DNA from 4 places in the Kitasatospora paranensis genome. Region 3 is predicted to be linked to each of the others. Evidence: riboswitches for the same ligand, from Rfam matches in the RefSeq annotation. Region 3 holds a riboswitch; each other region holds the start of a gene.

Region 1 (5,076 bases), 1.6 Mb from region 3:
GGCCGCGGGCCACCTCGAAGGCCCGGAGGACGGTGGCGAGCAGGCCCGGCGCGGACGCCGCGGCGGGGGCGGCCGACGGGCCGGCCGGCGTGCGCTGGCCGGGTACGAGGCCCGCGGCCGTCGCCGGGGCCGCCGTGCCGGGGGCGGTCTTCGTCATCTCTGCACGTCCTTCGTGTTCCTGCCGTGGCGCGTTGCGGGCGGCGGAGGGCCGCCCGCTGTGACGAGTACCCCGTGGGGACCAAGTCTTGTCCTGCTTCTGCGACGGGACGGTCTCGAATCCCCTCCGAATCGGTTCCGGTCCCCGGGCGGCGGGCCCGGCTACGCCGTCCGGTCGACGGCGATCATCGTGCCCTGCATCAGGGCGACCTCCTTGCCGGGCACCCCGCCGGTGACCGACCGCACCTCGGCGCCGACGACGGTGATGGTCCGTCCACTGCGGACGACGGTGCCGGTGGCGCGCAGCCGGTCGCCCACCCCGGGGCTCAGCAGGTTGAGCTTGAACTCCACGCTCAGCACGTCCTTGCCGGCGGGCATCAGGGAGAGCGCGGCGGCGCCGGCCGCGGCATCCGCGAGGGTGCTGATCGCGCCGGCGTGGACGAACCCGTTCTGCTGGGTCACCTCGGGCCGGACGGGCAGGTCGAGCACCACCCGGCCGCGGGCCAGCTCGACGATCTCCACCCCGAGGGTGGCCAGCAGGCGCTGCCCCGCGAGGTTGGCGCGGAGACGGTCGGTGAGGGTGTCCATGGGTGGGTGTCCTGGTCTGTCCGGTGCGGTGGCGTTGCTCATCGAACCCTCCGCTTCCCCCGCCCCGGCGTCAAGGCCGGCCGGGCTCGGACCGTCCCGGGACCGCCCCCGGACGCGGCGAAGGCCCGCGCGGGCGGCGCGGGCCTTCGGGGCTGCGTGGGGCCGGGCGGCGAGGTGGTGCGGGCGGCCCGGTGCGGGGAGGGATCAGGAGACGTCCCGGTCGGTGTCGGCCGCCCCGTCGGCGCCGGCGTCGGGCAGCTCGGCGCCGGTCACCGTCCGGGCGTCGCCCGTGCGGTGCTGCGGGGCGTCGGCGTGGGCACTGGGAGCGGTCAGCGACGCGACGACGCCGACGGCGAGGGAGGCAAAGGCGAGCATGCTGCGCTTCTTCATGCCCTGCCCAACGATCCGCGCCGGGCCGGGTCACGCGGCCGGGGTCGTCCGCCGCCCGGCCGTGCCCCCGGAGCGCCTGCGGTAGCGTGCGGCCGACCGGTCCGGGACCGACCCGGATCCGCCCCTGGAGTCGTCATGCCCTTCATCAACGTCAAGCAGCTCGCCGGCCGCACGGAGGAGCAGCGGGCCGAGATCGCCCGTGAGCTGACCGCCGCGTACGCCCGGGTCACCGGGGTGGACCCGGGCGTGATCTGGGTGGCCATCGACGAGGTCCCGCTGGAGAACTGGTCGCTCGCCGGTGAGACCTATGCGGCGAAGCGGGACCGGGCGGCGGCCGCCGAGCGGGCGGAGCAGGACGCCGGCTGACACCGACCGCCCGCTGCGCCCGGCCGGATGGTCAGAGCCCGTCCACCTTGAACGGGTCGTGCTCGGCGAGCAGCTTCTCCAGGCGGGCCTGGTCGACCCGCGAGGTGAGGGCGCCGGCGTCCTGGCGGTCCCGGACGACCTTGGCCAGGGTGAACGCCGAGGTGATCACGTAGAGCAGGCCGACCGCCAGGAACGCGCGCATCCACGCGTCGACGGGCAGGTAGGCGATCCCGATCGCCAGGGCGGCCGTGGCGAGGGCGAACGACAGAACGGCCTGCAGGTGGTACGCGGCCGTGGTGCGGGGCTGCATCGGTGCGCTCATGCATGCAGGGTCCCGGAGCGGCCGCGCCGCCACATGAGTACGGATACTCAACAGCGTCGTCACCGTCCGTCACGGCATCGCCGGGCTCGACTGGCAAACCGTCACAAATCCACCAAGTCGCCCAACTGTGACGTGAGTAGACCTGCGGTAGTACTTGGAATCAGGGGGCCGTCGCATTAACGTTTGATAACGCAGCGCGGTCGGCAACGCCGTACCGACACGGCACCGTGCGCGTGTCGCTCAATCCCGCGGTCCGCCCTCGCCGGTGGGCCGGGGAGCCGGGGAACCACTTTCCTTGGGGTGAATCGGCCGGGCCGTGGCCCAGCCGTAGGAGACCTTCCTGCTCCGAACCCGTCAGCTAACCCGGTCGGCGAGGGAAGGAAAGGAGTACGCCCCCGTGGCGTCGACGATCTCGGCGGACCCCGCCGCATCCACCCAGCTCCTCGACCACCCCTGGGACCAGGCCGACCAGGCCCGCCACCGGGTGCCCCGTCAGACCAGGACCGGCAGTCCGCTGCTCGGCGTCACCGCCACCATGGCCGCCACCTTCGGAGCCGCCGGCCTCACCGCGGCCGCCGCCGGGCCGGCCGCGGCCGCGGAACCCGCCGTCGCCGCCCCCGACGACTCCGCGCAGAGCGCCGCCGACCCCGGCCTCGCCCTCGCCGCCCGCATCCAGCAGCAGGCCGACACCCGGCGCACCGCCGCCGAGGAGACCGCCCGGCTCGCCGCCGCCCAGGAGGCCGAGGCCCGCCGTGCCGCGGCCGCGGCGGCCACAGCCGCGCCCGCACCCGCCGCCGCGGACACCCGCGCGGCCGCCGAGAGCGCCCCGGCGGACTTCGCCGCACCGCTCGCGGCCTTCACGCTCGGTACCCCGTACGGTCCCGGCGGCGCGTACTGGGCGAGCCTGCACACCGGCCTCGACTTCGAGGCCCCCGTCGGCACCCCCGTCACCGCGGTCGCCTCCGGCCCCGTCACCTCCGCGGGCTGGGCCGGCTCGTACGGCTACCGGGTGGTGCAGACCCTGCCGGACGGCACCGAGATCTGGTACTGCCACCTGGCCCGGCTCGCCGCCACCTCGGGCCCCGCCACCCCGGCCACCGTCCTCGGCGCGGTCGGCGCGACCGGCAGCGTCACCCGGCCCCGGCTCCACCTGGAGGTCCGCCCCGGCGGCGGCGCCCCGATCGACCCGCAGTCCTGGCTCCGCGACCGGGGCGTCCAGGTCTAGTCCTCCGCGACCTCCGGGTTCTCCTGGTCCTCGCCGGCCCGCTCCTGCGCGTAGGCGAGGAGTTCGGCCGTGCCCGGCTCCGGGGCGAGGTCCGGGTAGCCGCGGACCAGCAGCTCGGCCAGGCCCGGCACCGTCCACTCACCGCTCAGCCACAGCGCGCCGTCCTCCGCCACCGCCTCGAACTCCTCGAAGTCGCCGGAGAGTTCGTCCGGCATGGGCGCGCCGAGCGCGGTCAGCGCGGCCAGGTTGCGGTAGCTGCGCTGCATGAGGCCGTACTCCAGCAGTCGCCGGGCGCCGTCGGTGGCCATCCCGATCGACAGCAGGTGGACGCTCCCCCAGGCCGGCTCGCCGTCCGCCTCGGGCAGCGGGTCCAGCTCGCCGGCTGCCACCAGCCCCGCGTAGGCCGCCGTCCGCTCCTCGGGCGAGCGCTCGCGGAACGCCTCCAGCCAGCCGCGCACCGCGTCCGGGTCGCCGGTGTCCACGCCGTCCGCCCGCAGCAGCAGCGTGTAGAGCCGCGGCCAGGTCAGCAGCGCCGGGCGCCGCAGCAGGGTGCCGAGCAGCTCGCCCTGCCACTCCGCCTCGGCGTGCAGCCGCTCGTGGCGCTTGGCGTTCAGCCGGCGCACCGCCCGCCGGTGGTCGATCAGCAGCCGTACCGCCGCGCCGTACACCCCCGGGTCGCCCTCCGGCTGGACGTACAGGTGCAGCCGCTCGTGCAGCAGTTGCTCCAGCACCGCCGAGCCCAGCTCGGGGAAGCCCTCGTGCAGCGGCGCGCCCCCAGTTCCAGCAGCGCCAGCACCGTCCACAGCGCCTCCTCGGGGACGGGCGGCAGGCCCTGGGCCTCCGCCCAGGCGAGCAGTTCCTCGGCGCGGGTACGGGGGATGAGCTGCAGGTCTTCGTCATTCACGTCCCGTACCGTAGCCGTTGCGCCCGGGACCCGCGCGGGAGACGCCGGCCGGCGCCCGGTCGGGGGTAGGGTCGGCCGGCATGACACCCGAACAGGTCCCGTCGGTGCGGCCCGTCCGGCTGGTCGGTCCGCGCCTGGCGATCCGCGAGTTCCGCCTCTCGCCGCAGGACGTCGACGGGCTGCACACGGTCTTCGGTGACGCCGAGACGGCCCGGTTCCTGCCGTTCGAGCCGCGCGACGCGGAGGAGTGCGCCGACCAGATCGAGCTCTACCTGGAAGAGGCCGAGAAGCAGCCGCGCACCGTCTACCGGCTCGCTGTGACCCTCGGCACCGACGGCCCCGCGGCGGAGGCCACGCCGGTCGGACAGGCCGTACTCGGTCTGGAGGGCGACCGCGCCGCCGCCCTCGGGTACGCGCTGCGGCGCGACCTGTGGGGCAACGGCTACGCGGGCGAGATCGTCGCGCTGCTCTGCGAGTTCGCCTTCGGCCGGCTGGCGGTGCACCGGCTGGCGGCCCGGGTCGACCCGGACAACACCGCCTCCTCCCGGGTGCTGACCAGGGCCGGCTTCCAGCTGGAGGGCAGGATCCGGCACGACCTGTTCCTGCACGGGGTGTGGCACGACTCCTTCCAGTACGCGCTGCTGGAGGACGAGTGGCCGGCCGCGGCGGGGCGGGGGTAGGGACAACCCCACCACGGATCCGGCAGCGGGCTGCATTCCGGCGGGCGCGGCGGGACGGCACCGTAGTGATGTCAGCACCGGACGAGACCGAGGGGCCGAGATGAGCACCGGCACACTGCACCGCACCAGCCACGACGCCTGGCCCGCCGAGCCGCGCACCGCACCCGGCCGTCCCGGCTTCCTCCGGGCGCCGTTCTCCGGCGCATTCCACCGGGAGGTCGGCTTCGTCCTCACCGGTCTGCCGATCGCCGTCGCCGGTTTCACCTTCGCCGTCACCTGCTTCGCCACCGGCGCCGGGCTGGTGGTCACCGCCCTCGGCCTGCCCGTGCTGGCACTGCTGCTGGTCGGCTCCCGCGGCTTCGGCGCGCTGGAGCGCCACCGCACCCGGACCCTGCTGGGCACCGAGGTGGCGGCCCCCGCGCCGGTCGCTCCGGCGCGGCGCGGG
Region 2 (5,076 bases), 4.1 Mb from region 3:
CGTGGTCGGCTCCGGTCCCGCCGGGCTGGCCGCCGCCCAGCAACTCACCCGGGCCGGGCACCACGTCACGGTGTACGAGCGCGCCGACCGCCCGGGCGGCCTGCTGCGGTACGGCATCCCGGACTTCCGCCTGGAGAAGCACCGGGTGGACCGCCGGATCCAGCAACTGCGTGCCGAGGGGACGGAGTTCCGTACCGGCGTCACGGTCGGCGAGGACCTGTCGGCCGCGGAGCTGCGGGCCGGCCACGACGCGGTGGTGATCGCGGTCGGCGCCACCGCGTGGCGGGAACTGCCAGTACCGGGGCGGGGATCGACCGGGATCCACCAGGCCATGGAGTACCTGCCGCTGGCCAACCGGGTGGCCGCCGGGGACCTGGCGGCCTCGCCGGTCAGCGCCCTCGACCGCCGGGTGGTGGTGATCGGCGGCGGCGACACCGCGGCCGACTGCGTGGGCACCGCCGTCCGCCAGCAGGCCGCCGGTGTCCGGCAGCTCGACATCAACCCGCGGCCGCCGGACGGCCGCCCGGGCGCGCAGCCGTGGCCCGTGCACCCCAAGGTGCACCACGAGACCACCTCGCACGAGGAGGCCTGCGCCTGCCGGCAGCCGGCGGACGGCGACGGGCCGGACATCCGGTGCTACGCCTCGGCGACCGTCCGCTTCGACACGGACGCCCGGGGCCGGGTCTCCGCCGTGCGGATCGCCGACGCGGCGCCGGGCACCCGCGCCCCACTGCCCGGCACCGAGCACACCCTGGAGGCCGACCTCGTCCTGCTCGCCCTCGGCTTCTCCGGCCCGGAGCCCGGTACCGCCCTGGTGCGCCAGCTCGGCCTCGACCTGGACGGGCACGGGAACCTCGCCCGGGACGACGGCTTCGCGGCCGGCCCCGACGGGGTCTTCGTCGCCGGTGACGCCGGGCGCGGCCAGTCGCTGGTGGTCTGGGCCATCGCCGAGGGCCGTGCCGCGGCAGCCGCGGTGCACCGGTACCTGACCGGACGGGACGAACTGCCCTCGCCGATCACTCCCGGCGCACGCCCGATCACGGCGGAGGACACCCCGGCCGCGGTCCGGCCCCCGGGCCCGCGGTAGGCCGACGGCCGGACGGCGGACGAGGCGCGGGGCGCCGGAGTCGGCCCACGAACCGTCCACGGACACCCGCCGTTCGTGCCATGATCATCCGCTGTTCGCAAGGCTCCCGGCGCCGACCGGTGAATTCCCGCCGCCACCCCCGGCACAATGCGGGGAATTCCGGACACCGCATTCCGGCCTTTGTGCGGAAAAGGCGGAGAGGCCAACCGTCGCGGACACGACAGGAAAGGTCGGCCGTCGGCCCGGGCGGGCCGCCCACGGGCCGCGCCACCTGCGCCGCAGCCCTGCAACAGCCGGACGCCGGCCGCACTCCGGCCACCGCGGGCCCGCCCCGACCGGGCGCGCGCCGCCCTGCGGACGGCGCGAGCCAACCGATCACTCGTGATGGTTGTGTGATTGTCGGGATGCCAGCTTGTTACTGAGGCACCATTCCCTCTAATCTCCGGAGCAGCCCGACAGCACGGGCGCCCGAAACGCGGCACGCCGAACCCTGCCCACCGCGTCACCGGGTCACCGACCAGACCCTGGGCAGGGACGGGGGACCCACACGTACCACGCCGTCCTCCACGGCTAGGGGTGAAGCCGCCTCGCGCGGCCGGGCCACCTCCCGGTCCGAACCCGACAGCTCACCTCGCAGGCGTGCGGAGAGGGAACTCGATGGGTTTCATCGGCTCCGGCCGCCACCGCCGCCCCACCCAGACCGAGCGCGCCGTCGCTGCGGCGGGCGTGGCAGGCGTGGGAATCGCCCTGCCACTGCTCACCGCCACCGGCGCCCACGCCGTCGCGCCCACCACCTGGGACGCGGTCGCCCAGTGCGCCAGCGCCGGCAACTGGTCCAAGGACACCGGCAACGGGGCCTACGGCGGCCTCCAGATCGACCTTCGCTCCTGGGTCGCCTACGGTGGCGACGCGTACGCCGCCGAGCCCGACCACGCCACCAAGGAGCAGCAGATCGCGGTCGCCGAGCGCATCCTCGCCGACCGCGGCGCCTCCGTCTGGGGCAGCTGCGCCACTGGCGCCGGGCTGACCGGCGAGGGCCGGGCCACCGCCCAGCCGAGCGCGCCCGCCACCACGACGCCGAGCGCACCGGCGACCACCGGCACGCCGTCGGCACCGGTCACCACCACGCCGGACGTCCCGACGCAGCGCGGCAGCGCCGCCCCCGTCTTCCCCGGCATGCAGGGCCTGGACGCCGCCACCGGCGTGTACTGGTACCAGGCGAACGGCACCTGGTACTGGACGACCAGCCAGCAGGTCTACGAGCAGAACACCGGCACGGCCTCCCCGGCGCCCACCACCGGCACCCCCGCACCGGGCAGCGCCACGCCCGCTCCGACCACGACGACCACCCCGGCGCCGGGCACGCCCGCCCCGGGCACCACGACGGACACCCCGGGCACCGGCACCGGCACCACCACCACCGCTCCCGGCACCGGCACCGGCACCGGCACGACGGGCACCACGCCGGGTGCACCCATCGGGGACCCGACGGCCGCCACCGGCACGCCGACCACCACGGACGGCACGGCCCTGCCGGCCCCGGCCACCGCCCCGGACACCACCTCCTACACCGTCGCCCCCGGAGACACCCTCTCCGGGATCTCCGACACCCACAAGCTCGGCGGCTGGAAGCACCTCTACGACCAGAACCAGAGCACCGTCGGCGACAACCCCGACCTGATCCACCCGGGCCAGGTCCTCGACATCCAGTAGCAGTCAGCGCTGCAGCACCGCGGCACCGACGACGCGGCGGCCCCGGCTCCGGCACCATCCGGACCGGGGCCGCGGCGCGTGCTCCCCGGCCCGCACGGACGCCCGAGCAGGGCCGAGCAGGGCCGAGAAAATCGGCAGCCGGGCGCGGCGCCCTCCGGCATACTGCGCCGATGAGTGCCGACACCTCCTTCGCGCCGCACGAGCGGGCCCTGCGGCACGTCGCGTCGCTGTCCCGCGGCGGCCCGCTCGACCCGGCCCTGTCGATCACCCTGAACTTCCACCCGGACCGCACCGCCGACGGCCGCCCGATCCTGGAGCGGCTGGCCGACGACGGCGTCTACCACTCCCAGTTCGTCACCGGGACCAGCAACGGCGGCCTCACTGCCCACCCGGGCGGCGACCGGTGGCGCTGGGAGAACCGGATCTTCGGCGGCGCCTACGACAACGCCGCCGCCCACCAACGGCCGGTCTACGGCGCCCTCGACTTCCGCCGCTCCCCGTTCGGGGCCGCACCCCGGTTCGGGTCCGCACACCTCCGACTGCGTCCGGAGGCACTCGCCCGGACGACCCTCTGCTACCCGGACAGCGCCGCCGAGCCTGCCGACTTCGGTGTGGCCGACCGCTGTTCGCTCGTCGCACTGGCCGAGGCCGACGACCGGGACACCCTCGACGACTACGTCGAGGCCCAGGTCCACGGCCCCGTGCGGCTCGCGGGCGACGTCGAGGCGCTGGTCCTCGATCCCGGGCACCGGGGCACGGCCGTCGAAACGGCGGCCGGCCGGCTTCCGTTCCCGGTCGAGTGGCACCCCGGGTTCCGGCTCACCGTGGACCACCTGCGGCGCCATCCCGACTACCGCGGGCCGGAGTTCGTCGCGCTCGGCGCCCGGATCGCCCAGGACGGCCTGCTGGACCCGCGGATCCTCGGCGACGCCGCCAACACCGGACGGCACGACCCGCAGGCGCTCAAGCGGGTGTGGCACTGTCTGGCCCGCTTCGGCCGACCGAGCCGGTCGGCGCCGCCGTGCTGCCCGCCCGACTGACGCCCGTGCCCGGACGCCCGCGGCATGCCCCTGCGCGCACACCATCCGCCTGATGGTCCGTCAGTTGGCGCAAGGGTGGCGGAAGCCGCGAAACCCGGGCGGCCGATCAGGCCGAGGAGGTCGAGAAGGCCCCGAAGGCTGCGCAAAGCCTTGACGGGTGCGGCAGTGGCGGAATAGAACTGCCTCGCAGATATGGGAGCGCTCCCATGTGTGATTCCACCCCGACGGCGCTCCCCTCGTACCGTTCCGGCGCCACCCCACCCTAGGAGCCGCACGTGTCCCGCCCCCGCCCCAGCCGTCGTATCGCGGCCGTGAGCGCCGTGCTCGCCACCGCCGCGGTCTGCTGCCTCCCCGCGACCGCCGACGCGTCCACCCGGACGACCGCGGGTGCCGACCGGGCTCCGGCCCCCGGCAGCAGCTTCTACGTCGACCTCGACAGCAAGGCCGTGCACCAGGCCGCCACCGACCTCCGCGCCGGCGACTACGGCGACGCCCTGGCGATGGCCCGGATGGCCTCGTACCCGGTCGCCCAGTGGTTCAACGGCACGGCGACACCCGGCGAGACCACCACTGCGATGGCCCGGCTGCAGAGCCGCGCCGCTCTCCAACGGCAGGTCCCGGTCGCGGTCGCGTACAACGTCCCCGGCCGCGACTGCTCGCAGTACTCCGCCGGCGGCGCCTCCAACGCCACCGAGTACGCGGCCTGGGTCGACGCCCTCGCCCAGGGCATCGGCGACCACCGCACGGTGGTCGTCCTGGAGCCCGACGGGCTGGCCCTCAGCCCCGCATTCTGCGGCGGCACCGCCCAGCAGCAGACCGACCGGCTGGCCGAGATCAACGGCGCCGTCGACCGGCTGGTGGCCCAGCCCAACGCCGCCGTCTACCTCGACGCCGGCCACAGCGCCTGGCAGAACACCGGCACCATGGCCCGGCTCCTGGTCGACGGAGGCGTGAACCGGGCCCAGGGCTTCTTCCTCAACGTCTCCAACTACCAGAAGGACGCCGACCTGGTGCGCTACGGCACCCAGGTGGCCAAGTGCACCTGGTACCTGACCAACACCGCCGGCGCCTCCCCCGACGACTGCGCCAACCAGTACTGGCCGCAGGCGGATGCGGACGCCTGGTACGCCGCCCACGTGCCCGCCGACGCCAAGCTGCCGCACTTCGTCATCGACAGCAGCCGCAACGGCCAGGGACCGTGGACTCCGACCGCCGACTACCCGGACGCCCAGACCT
Region 3 (5,076 bases):
ACGGCGATCCGCAGCAGGCGGCGCAGCCGGCGGGCGGCGAGGAGGACGAGCGTCGTCGCCGCCGCGCTCAGCGCGAGGAACACGAGCGCGAGGGGGCCGAGGTTGTCCCGGAGCCCGGGATAGTCCTCCGGCGACTGCGACTCGGCGGTGAGCGCGAGGCTGAACAGCAACAGGACGGCCGCGAGCGGCAGCAGGGCGACCGCGAGCGCGACGCCGGCCGTGCCGTTTCCGGCGCGTGGGGACTCGATCACGAGGTGCGCGGTCTCGGACACCGGTTCGGGCAAGGACACGGGCCGCACCCTACCGGCGCGAGTGCCCGCTCACGGCGTCCGGCCCCGGACGTGGCGGTGGGGTCCGCCGGCCGGGGCCGGGGCGTGCCGGGTGCGACGGCAGGTCAGCCGAGGTAGTGCTTGGCCACGGCGGCGGCGATCGCGGAGACGTCGAGTCGGCCGGTGCCCGCGTTGGTGCCGTCGTTCGAGCCGACCGTGTTGTCGCCGCCCGCGTTGAAGATGTCGCTGCCGGCGACCTGGTTCTGGTCGCCGATGACGATCGTCCGGGTCTGGCCGGCGGCCTGGGCGGTCGCGATGCCGGGAAGGCAGGCGGCGCCGGCGAGGGCGAGCAGAACAGCGGTGCGCGTGAGGCCTCGGTACATGTGGATCCCTTCCGCGACGGGGTTGTCGTGTCTGCGACGCTAGGTCGCCACCACCCCGCCGCACCGGCGTTGGGCCGGTCGGGGGCGTGTCGAACGAGTGAGCGCAGCTCGAACGCGGGTGGCCCGCCCGCCCCGCCCGGAGACAGCCGGCGCCGGAGGGCGGGATCGGCTGCCGGCCGGTCAGGCCCCGCCCTGCCGGGACGCGATCACGGACCGTCCGACAGCCGGCTGCGGAGACCAGGGCCGCGGGGAAGGGCGCAGGAGCAGGGTCCGGGCACGGCCGAGGCCCGGACCGCAGGGAGCGGTCCGGGCCTTCGGGCTGTGGCGGTGCGTCAGACGCGGACACCGTGGGCGGCGAGGTAGGCCACCGGGTCGATGTCGGAGCCGTACGCCGGGCCGGTGCGGACCTCGAAGTGCAGGTGCGGGCCGGTCACGTTGCCGGTGGCACCGGAGAGGCCGATGACCTGGCCGGCGGAGACGGTCTGGCCGACCGAGACCTTCAGGGCCGAGAAGTGGGCGTACTGCGAGTACTTGCCGTCGGCGTGCTTGATGACGACGTTGTTGCCGTAGGCGCCACCCCAGCCGGCCTCGACGACGGTGCCGCCGGCGATGGCGTGCACGGCAGTGCCGGTGGAGACGACGAAGTCGACGCCGGTGTGGTAGCCGCTGGACCAGTTGGAGCCGGCCTTGTGGTACGGGGTGCCGAGCGGCGCGGAGACCGGGGCGACGTAGCCGGAGGCGGCGACGGCGGGCTTGGCGGCCTCGGCCGGCTTCGCGGCCGGGGTGGTGGCGGCGGCCTTCGGGGTGGAGGTCTGCGGCGCGGCGGCCTTCGGCGCGGCCGGCTTCGGCGCGGCGGGCTTCTGGGCCGGGGCCGGGGCGGCGGCCGGGGCCTGCGCGGCGGCGGCCTGGCCCGCGAGGGAGAGCTGCTGGCCGGGGAAGATCAGGTTCGGGTTGCCGCCGATGACCTGGCGGTTGTCCTGGTAGAGCTTGTGCCAACCGCCGTCCACGTGCTGGGCGTTGGCGATCTTCGACAGGGTGTCGCCGCCGACGACCTTGTAAGTCGAGTCGGCGGACTTGGCGGGGGCCTGCGCGGCGGCCGGGGCCGCGGCGGCCGGAGCGGCAGCGGCGGGGGCGGCGGCCTTGGCGGCGGGAGCGGAGTGGGCGCTGGCGGCGGTGGCCGGGATGGCGATGGCAGCAGCAGCAACACCGGTGGCGACAGCGAGACGGGTCAGACGGGTGCCCAGAACGGACATGGGGGTGATCCTCTCCTACGCCTACGAGGTGAGCTGTCGGGTTCGGGCGGGAAGATCGCCCGGTCGCGAAAAGACGCGACTTCACCCCAAGCCGTCCCGGAACTACCGGGCGCGGCACTTACCTTGGGTCCCCCGCTCCTGCCGTGCACAGATTGTGCGTGGCCCCGGACGGCGGCAGGACTCGGCGTTCCGCCCGGTGGCCCGCCCGGTCGATTGGCCGGGCAGGCTCCGAGGAAAACCGATCGAGCACGTTCGAAGCAAGCCCCGGCCCTTGGAGGGCCCTCGGCGATCACCCCCGGCGTGACTCTCCGCCCGCTCCCGGTGGACGGAGAGCGTCCGCCGCAATGACCGCATGTGTCCGGATCATGGCGTTTCGCCGATTTCGTACACCCGGCGTGCGCGGTCGGTCGCGGGCGGGCACGGATCATGCACACGCCGGTGACACTGGTCACCCCGGGTTCCGCGGAGGGGTTTTCGGGGAACCGCGGACCGCCCCGCGGCGTCGGCCCCGGATGACCGGCGGAGCGGCCGCGCGCCCGGTGCCCGGCCCGTCCGAGCCGGCCGATAGCCTCACTGCCGTCCGACTGTTCGACCGTTTTCGAGCCGGCCCCCGGGGTCGGACGTGGAGTGAGGAGCACCGGGGTGCGCCCGCAGGACAGGCTGGACGTGATCCAGCGCAGTGTGGTCCGTGAGATGGCGCGCTACGGCCTGCGCTTCACCGTCGAGGGCAGCGTGGTCCGCGGACCGGGGCGGACCGCGGTCGCGGTGCGCGAACACCCCGGCGAGGGCGGCCAGGGCGGCGCCGGGCACGTCGACCTCGGCTACGTCCTCGAACTGGGCCGGGCGGACGGCCCCGTGGTCTGGGACTGCACGGCGGGGCTCGGCCGCACCGAGGAGGAGCAGCTGGACAGCGCCGTACGGATGTGGGCGACCACGACGGCGGCGGCCGTGGTGGAGTTCCAGGAGGGGCGCGGGGAGCACGGCGACCACTACGGGACGGAACTGCTGCCCGGCTGGCAGGCCGTACAGGGCCCGGCGGCGGTGTTCGGCTTCGGCAGCGAGCGGCTGGCCGACTGGCTGGCGGACCACCAGGTGCTGCCCCAGCTGGCGGCGGCGCTGGCCCCGGAGCTGGCCGGGCCGCTGCCGGCCGGGGTGACCGGGGTGAAGCTCTTCTTCGGCGGGCGGCTGGGCGAGGACGTGGCGGAGGTCCGGATCGGCGGCGAGGTCGCGGAACGTGCTTCGGCCGCCCTGCGCGCGCTCGCCTGGCCGCGCGGCGAGCGGCTGTGCTGGGCCCGGCTGTTCGTCCTGCTGGTGCCCGAGGGCATGCCGGGACCTGCGCAGGCCGACCCCCGCGCGACTGCGGCGCCCTCCGCCGGACCTGCCGGGCGGTGGTCGGCGGAGCCGGGACGCGGCGGGCTGCTCGGCCGCTGGCGCCGGGCGCGCGCGGAGCGCCGCCCGTCCTGACCCGGCGCGCCGGACACGTCCGACCCGGCCCGGGCCTGGTGGCGGCCCGGACGGCCGGTGGCACGTCCGACCGCCGGTCGGTCAGCGGCCGGCGGTCAGCTGGCGACCGACGAGATGGTCTTCGCCAGCTGGTTGAGGAAGTCCTGGATCGGCTTGGCCGCCGTGGACTGGCTGACCATGAAGCCGAAGAGCGCCGCGATGATCGCATGGCTCATCTTCAGCTGCTTGTTGCGGATGAAGATGACGACGATGACGCCGAACAGGAACAGCGCGGAGACGGAGAAGGCCACCCGGATTCACTTCCTCAAGCTCTGGCGGGAGTTCGCGGCGGAACCCCGTGTCGAAGCCGGCCTGCGGCCTGCGCCGACCGTCCCTGAAAACTCACCGGTCGGTCCCGCCGTCATGGTGATGCCCCGCCGCGCCGTACCGCATGCCGCCTGCCGCACGCGCTGCCCCCCATCCCCCGGCCATGACCGATCCACCCGGACTCAGTGTGGTCGTTCGTGCCGACTGCGTAAAGGACTTGCCGGGAGCATGGCGCGAAGATCCTGCCATCTGAGACGAATTCCCGCCGACCGAGACGATAGCCGAGGCCGCCTGACGGTGCGTCGGCGGGGCCCGGCCCACGGTCTTCGGAGCGGCCCTGCGGCGCCCGGCGGGCCGGTGATCGACTCGTGTGGGACGCCCGAGGATTGGCCGAAGATCAGTGCACGGGACTTGACAGCGGGGTCCGCGCCGTCACCGGCGCCAGACCAGCAGGACGGCCCGGTCGTCGTTGACGTCCTTGGCGACCCGCTCGATCAGCCGTCCCGCCGAGCCGCGGAAGCCGCCCGCCACCAGCCGGTCGGCCTCCCCCATCAGCCGGTCCATGCCCTCGGTGAGGTCCCGCCCGGGCACCTCGACCATGCCGTCGGTGCAGAGCATCAGCACGTCGCCGCGGTCCAGCGTGCCGCGCACGCCCTCGAACTTGGCGCCGTCGTAGATGCCGAGCAGCGGGCCCTCGGCGGACTCCCGCAACTCCCAGCGGCCGCTGCCGCCGAGCCGCTGCATGCCCGGCAGGTGCCCGGCGGAGAGGAGTTCGTACTGGCCGGTGTCGAGGTCGAGCACCAGGTGGACGGCGGTGGCGAAGCCCTCGTCCCAGTCCTGGCGCAGCAGGTAGCCGTTGGCGGCGGGCAGGAAGTCGTGGGCCGGCAGCGAGCCGAGCAGGCCGCCGAACGCGCCGGAGAGCAGCAGCGCGCGGGAGCCGGCGTCCATGCCCTTGCCGGAGACGTCCGCCAGCACCACCTCCAGCGTGCGGCGGGCGCTGCCGGTGCGGGCGGCGACCACGAAGTCGCCGGAGAAGGACTGTCCGCCGGCCGGGCGCAGCGCCATGTCGGCGTACCAGCCCTCGGGCAGCTGCGGCACCTGGCTCTGGACGCGCAGCCGCTCGCGCAGGTCGAAGAGCATGGTGCCGCCGCCGCGCCAGGGCACGCCGACCCGGCTGCGGAACTGGGCCACCAGCAGGCCGGCGATGCCGACAGCGCCGACCACCAGGGCCGCGCCGGGGGTGACTCCGTAGACGTAGGCCGCGGGGTTGTCGCTGGCGACCCGCTCGCCGGTGTGGATCACGGACTCGGTGGAGAGGCCGACGGCGGCGGCGGCGTACAGCAGGACGAGGGTGGCCGGGCGGAGCAGCAGGGAGCCGGCAAGGACGGGCAGCACCAGGGC
Region 4 (5,076 bases), 1.0 Mb from region 3:
CCGTCAGGTCTTCAGGCGGTCGGTGACCGCCGCGATGTCCTTGAGCGCCACGGAGGGGCGGCGAGCGCCCGGGGCGGGGTGTCCACGGCCACCGGGGCGGCGGAGGCGTTCCACTGCGGCTCGGCCGTGCCCGGCCCGCCCCTGGTGAGCCGGACGGCCTGCCGGTCGCCCGCCCGCCGCAGCACGATCCGGGTGGGCGGCGGGGACTCGGGGTCGAGCCAGACCTCGTTGCCGCCGAACGAGCAGTCCAGTACGGCGATGTCGTCCGGGTGGCCGTCCGCGGTGGCCCGGAAGCCGACGCCGGCCTTGCGGTACCCGGTCAGGCGGCACCGGCTGATCGTCACGGTCTCGCCGGCCAGCTGGTGCTTGGCGGTGGCGATGGCGAAGTCGGACCGGCCCGCGGCGTCGATCAGCAGGCCGTCGACGACGGTGCCGGAGTCGCGCCCGAGGGCGTGCACCACCAGGCCACCGGCGCCGTTCCCGTAGAGGACGCTCGCGGTGTAGTCGAAGTCGTTCAGGTAGGCGCCGTGCTCGATGCCCCAGCCGCCGTTGTGGTAGGCCACGAACTGGCCCACGCTGTGGTGGTGCTGGGCGTTGAGCCAGACGAAGATGCCGTTCTGGGCGTTGTTGTGGGCCAGGCAGCGCTCGAACGTCCAGATGCCCTCGCTGGTCTCCGGCCATTCGTAGCCGGACGCCCCGGTGGCGCCCTGGACGCCGACCGCGACGCAGTCCCGGGCGGTGCCGCCGGTGCCGGCGCCCAGCGAGAAGCCGGTCAGCCGGTAGCCCCGGGGAGCGGGCTCGTAGGTCGTCAGGGACGCGACGCAGGAGTCGTAGGTGATGTCGTCGGACGGCGCCTGAGGGGTCCGGGTGTCCAGCGGGCCGTCCCACCAGTAGGCGTCCTCCCACGTCCGGTGGCTGATGCAGCTGCGGAAGGTGATGCCGTGGCTGGCGTGCGGGACGAACGCGTGGCTGCCCGTGTCGCGGACGACGACGCCCTCCACGACCGTGCCGCGGCCGGCGTCCCCGAGCATGTGGAAGTGCAGCCCGTAGCGGCCGAGCACCGGCTCGGTGACCGGGGCACCGGCGAAGGTGTCCTTGCCGGGCTGCCGCGGGCCGAGCCAGCGCAGCGCGGCGTGCCGGACGTCGGCGCGCCGCGAGCTCGTCACGTGGACGTGGGCGCGGCCGCGCTCGGTGCCCTCGATCCGCACGCTGCGGGTGAGGTTGAGCACTTCGGCGCCCAGCGTGAGGCCGGCACCCACCGCGACCCGCGGGTGGGCGTACGCCAGCGGAGCGGTCAGGGTGACCGTCCGGCCGTCGATCCGGCTGATCGTGCACAGATCGTATCGGGTGGAGAAGTCGTCGCCGTCGGGGGTCCGCTCGGGGTGACGGCGAGCTCGTCGCCGGCCTGCCAGCCCGCGGGTGCGGCGGCCAGCGTGAGGGTGGCGTCGCCCGGTCCCAGTGCGGCCGCCGCGCGGACCCAGGCGGTCTTGGCGGCGCCGTCCAGCCGGAGGTAGCCGGCCCCGGTGACCCAGAGGCCGGTGTCCGTGTTTGCGATCGTCATGCCGCCGCCCCGGAACTTCCGTTCGTCCACGGACGGAAAGCGCAGGGCGTGCACGGCCGCCCCGGCCGGCGAGAGCGCCAGGGTGCCGCGGACCTCGACATTGCCCGCGGACGCAAGGGTCAGGCTGCGCTCCGGGGCGAACACCAGCGAGCCGCCCGGCTCGATCAACAGCGACCCGACCGCGGCGTCGGTGTCGAGCAGCACCCGGTCGGCGATCGTGACCGCACTCCGGGGCCGGGCACCGCACCGCCCCAGCCCGCCGCGTCCGACCAGTGCCGGCCGGTCAGGTCGATCGGGGAGGGCGCGGGGCCTCCGGCGGCGCGGCGCTGTGCACGTGCCCTTCGGCGGCCGTCGAGGGCCCGCTCAGCGGCGGCGCGGTGGGCCCCGGCGAGGCGTCGGCCACCAGCTCGCGCCGGAGCAACTCCTCGCCTCCGACGGCAGCGAGGACGACCGGGACGGCGAGCCAGCCGAGCAGGCGGCGCCGGTCGACGGCGGAGCGCGGGACCTGTGGCCCTGGCACCCGTTCGGGCGGCGTGGCACGGTGTTCCATGATCGGCGAGCCCTCCCCCGGGGCCCGGTGCGGCCCCGCCGCCTGAAGCATAAACAAGCCGCTTTCCATTCAAGGGGATTGCGCGAAAAGGGCCGAACGCGACCGGAATCGCCGGGAACAATCGATCTTGAATTAAATCAAGATCACCTGTGATCGCCGTCACACATATTTGCGGTTTGAACTTAAGTCTGTCTAATGTCCTCCCACGTTCGTGGTCACACGGACCCAGTCGACCCGAACGCCGAGTCCTGCCGGCGGGCCGACTGGCAAAGCGATACGCACTTCGGCAGGGGCGGGGGAACCAGGTAAGTCGCCCAGGGCCGGTCATGGACCGGCCCTCGGCTTGGGGTGAAGCCGCACAACCGGACACGTCCGTCTCGACGTGCCCGTACGTGCGGCCGGGCAACTCCAGCCCGAATCCGACAGCTCACCTCGCAGGCGTGGGAGAGGAACGCTGTTTCATGCTGTCCATCAACTCCAAGCGCACCCGCCGACTGCTCGCCACCACGGGCGTGGTCGGCATCGGTCTGTCGATCCCGTGCCTCACCGCCGGCACCGCCAACGCCGCCTCGGTCGCGACCTGGGACAAGGTCGCCCAGTGCGAGTCCTCCGGCAACTGGTCGATCAACACCGGCAACGGCTTCTACGGCGGCCTCCAGTTCACCTCCAGCACCTGGGCGGCCTACGGCGGCCACACCTACGCCCCGCAGGCGAACCAGGCCACCAAGGACCAGCAGATCACCATCGCCGAGAAGGTGCTGGCCGACCAGGGCCCCGGCGCCTGGCCCGTCTGCTCCGTCCAGGCCGGCCTGACCAAGGGCGGCCCCGCCCCGGCGGTCAACCCCGGCGGCTCGGCCTCGACCACCCCGGCTCCGGCCGCCGCGGCCCCCGCCGCCCCGGCCGCCCCGGCCGCCCCCGCCCAGAGCAGCGGCTCCACCGCCTCGCAGGACGCCAAGCCCGCCCAGAGCGGCAAGTCCTGGCAGCAGCACCGTTCCTGGAACCACGGCGGCACCTACACGGTGAAGGCCGGCGACTGGCTGTCCCGCATCGCCGACAGCAACCACGTCCAGGGCGGCTGGCAGCACCTGTACGACCTGAACAAGTCGGTCCTCACCGAGGGCCCCGACTCGATCTACCCGGGCCAGAAGCTGTCGCTGGGCGGCTCCGCCACCGCGCAGAGCGGCTCCGCGCAGACCGCGGCCAAGCCGGCCACCACCGCCGCCCCGGCGGCCGCCACCACCGCCACCAAGGCCTCGGCCGTCACCGGCTCGAAGGCCGCCGCGGTCAACTTCGCCCTGTCGAAGGTCGGCCAGGCGTACATCTACGGCGGCACCGGCAACGGTGGCTGGGACTGCTCCGGCCTGACCCAGGCGGCCTACAAGGCGGCCGGCATCGCGATCCCGCGTGTCGCCGCCGACCAGGCCGACTTCTCCACCCACGTGTCGCTGGACAACCTGCAGCCGGGCGACCTGCTGTTCTGGTCCAACAACGGCGCCAACTCCGGTGTGTACCACGTCGGCATGTACGTCGGCGACGGCAAGTACGTCGAGGCCGCCAACCCCAGCGCCGGTGTCCGCACCCAGACCATCGCCAACTGGGCGCCGGACTTCGCCGGCCGTATCTGATCCCACCACGGGTCGGGTCAACCGTTCCACCGTCGCCCCCGGAGCTGGCCGCTCGGCACCGGGGGCTTCGGCCTGCCCGGGTAGGCTGAAGCCCCCACCGACCCGCGGGAGTCAGCATGGCGAAGGTCACCGTCACCCTGGATGCCGACCTGGCGATCGAGGTGATGCTGCTGTCCGGCGCGGGCAATCCGCAGGACGCGGTCGAGGTGGTCGTCCGCGACTACCTGGCGCGCGGGCGGCGCACCGAGGCCCGGACCGGAGAGGCCGCCGACGCCCAGCGGACGCAGCCGCCGCGGCGGGTCGCCGAGGACGGCTGACCGGACGCACGACCGGAGCACCGCCGGACGGAACCCGACGGGGACGGACGGGCACGGCACGACGAGGCATGCACGACGTGCACGTCGTGCATCGAACACCGAAGGGGCCCAGGAGAGTTCACCTCTCCTGGGCCCCTTCGGTGTTCGATGCAGTCGGCGGTCAGCGTCCGCCGGCCGCCGTGGAGCCGCGCATCACGAGCTCCGGCTGGAACATGAACTCCGCGCGCTGCGCGGGGTTGCCGCCGACCTCCTCCAGCAGGGCGTCGACCGCGGCCGTGGCCATCGCCTCCACGGGCTGGCGGATCGTGGTCAGCGGCGGCTCGGTGAACGCTATCAGCGGCGAGTCGTCGAACCCGACGACCGAGACGTCCTGCGGCACCGTGAGCCCGCGCTGGCGGGCCGCCCGGATCGCGCCGAGCGCCATCATGTCGCTGCCGCAGACGATCGCGGTGCAGCCCTTGTCGAGCAGGGCGCCCGCCGCGGCATGGCCGCCCTCCACGCTGAACAGGGTGTGGTGGACGTACCCGTCGGCCTCCTCGGCGCTGAGGCCGAGCAGGTCCTGCACCGCGGCGGTGAAGCCCTCGATCTTGCGGAGCACCGGGACGTACCGCTTCTGGCCGACCGCGAGGCCGATCCGGGTGTGCCCGAGCTCGACGAGGTGCTGGACGGCCATCCACATGGCGGCCCGGTCGTCCGGCGAGATGAACGGCGCGGCGATCTTCTCGCTGTAGCCGTTGATCATGACGAACGGGACCTGACGGCCGATCAGCTTGTTGTAGCGGTCGTGGTCGGCCGTGGTGTCGGCGTGCAGGCCGGAGACGAAGACGATGCCGGCGACTCCGCGCTCGACCAGCATCTCCACCAGCTCGTCCTCGGTGGAACCGCCCGGGGTCTGGGTGCACAGCACCGGCGTGAAGCCGTGCCGGCTCAGCACCTGTTCGATCACCTGGGCGAGCGCGGGGAAGATGGGGTTGCTGAGCTCCGGGGTGATCAGGCCGATCAGCCCCGCACTGCGCTGCCGCA

Evidence for each region. A riboswitch is a leader RNA that binds a small molecule or an ion and turns the genes downstream of it on or off. The one in region 3 is predicted to bind cyclic di-AMP.
Region 1: another riboswitch for cyclic di-AMP. It lies ahead of ABEB13_RS22605 (M23 family metallopeptidase); the one in region 3 lies ahead of ABEB13_RS15070 (M23 family metallopeptidase).
Region 2: another riboswitch for cyclic di-AMP. It lies ahead of ABEB13_RS34305 (transglycosylase family protein); the one in region 3 lies ahead of ABEB13_RS15070 (M23 family metallopeptidase).
Region 4: another riboswitch for cyclic di-AMP. It lies ahead of ABEB13_RS10190 (transglycosylase family protein); the one in region 3 lies ahead of ABEB13_RS15070 (M23 family metallopeptidase).

Annotation. Positions count from the first base shown of each region.
Region 1 covers NZ_BAABKV010000001.1:4,677,512-4,682,587, forward strand. Annotated here, with positions in the region: gene ABEB13_RS22580 (hypothetical protein) at 1-157, opposite strand, end outside; gene ABEB13_RS22585 (PaaI family thioesterase) at 319-744, opposite strand; gene ABEB13_RS22590 (hypothetical protein) at 949-1,134, opposite strand; gene ABEB13_RS22595 (tautomerase family protein) at 1,270-1,500, shown strand; gene ABEB13_RS22600 (YiaA/YiaB family inner membrane protein) at 1,532-1,822, opposite strand; cyclic di-AMP (ydaO/yuaA leader) riboswitch at 2,050-2,212, shown strand; gene ABEB13_RS22605 (M23 family metallopeptidase) at 2,220-3,047, shown strand; gene ABEB13_RS22610 (hypothetical protein) at 3,044-3,850, opposite strand; gene ABEB13_RS22615 (GNAT family N-acetyltransferase) at 4,032-4,631, shown strand; gene ABEB13_RS22620 (sensor domain-containing protein) at 4,732-5,076, shown strand, end outside.
Region 2 covers NZ_BAABKV010000001.1:7,208,096-7,213,171, reverse strand. Annotated here, with positions in the region: gene ABEB13_RS34310 (glutamate synthase subunit beta) at 1-1,087, shown strand, start outside; cyclic di-AMP (ydaO/yuaA leader) riboswitch at 1,592-1,743, shown strand; gene ABEB13_RS34305 (transglycosylase family protein) at 1,745-2,800, shown strand; gene ABEB13_RS34300 (DUF3626 domain-containing protein) at 2,971-3,840, shown strand; gene ABEB13_RS34295 (glycoside hydrolase family 6 protein) at 4,116-5,076, shown strand, end outside.
Region 3 covers NZ_BAABKV010000001.1:3,079,986-3,085,061, forward strand. Annotated here, with positions in the region: gene ABEB13_RS15060 (hypothetical protein) at 1-290, opposite strand, end outside; gene ABEB13_RS15065 (hypothetical protein) at 395-652, opposite strand; gene ABEB13_RS15070 (M23 family metallopeptidase) at 985-1,905, opposite strand; cyclic di-AMP (ydaO/yuaA leader) riboswitch at 1,911-2,074, opposite strand; gene ABEB13_RS15075 (DUF6348 family protein) at 2,548-3,369, shown strand; gene ABEB13_RS15080 (hypothetical protein) at 3,465-3,659, opposite strand; gene ABEB13_RS15085 (SpoIIE family protein phosphatase) at 4,108-5,076, opposite strand, start outside.
Region 4 covers NZ_BAABKV010000001.1:2,035,213-2,040,288, forward strand. Annotated here, with positions in the region: gene ABEB13_RS10175 (hypothetical protein) at 12-1,229, opposite strand; gene ABEB13_RS10180 (hypothetical protein) at 1,295-1,765, opposite strand; gene ABEB13_RS10185 (hypothetical protein) at 1,845-2,111, opposite strand; cyclic di-AMP (ydaO/yuaA leader) riboswitch at 2,379-2,567, shown strand; gene ABEB13_RS10190 (transglycosylase family protein) at 2,573-3,736, shown strand; gene ABEB13_RS10195 (hypothetical protein) at 3,853-4,053, shown strand; gene ABEB13_RS10200 (LacI family DNA-binding transcriptional regulator) at 4,214-5,076, opposite strand, start outside.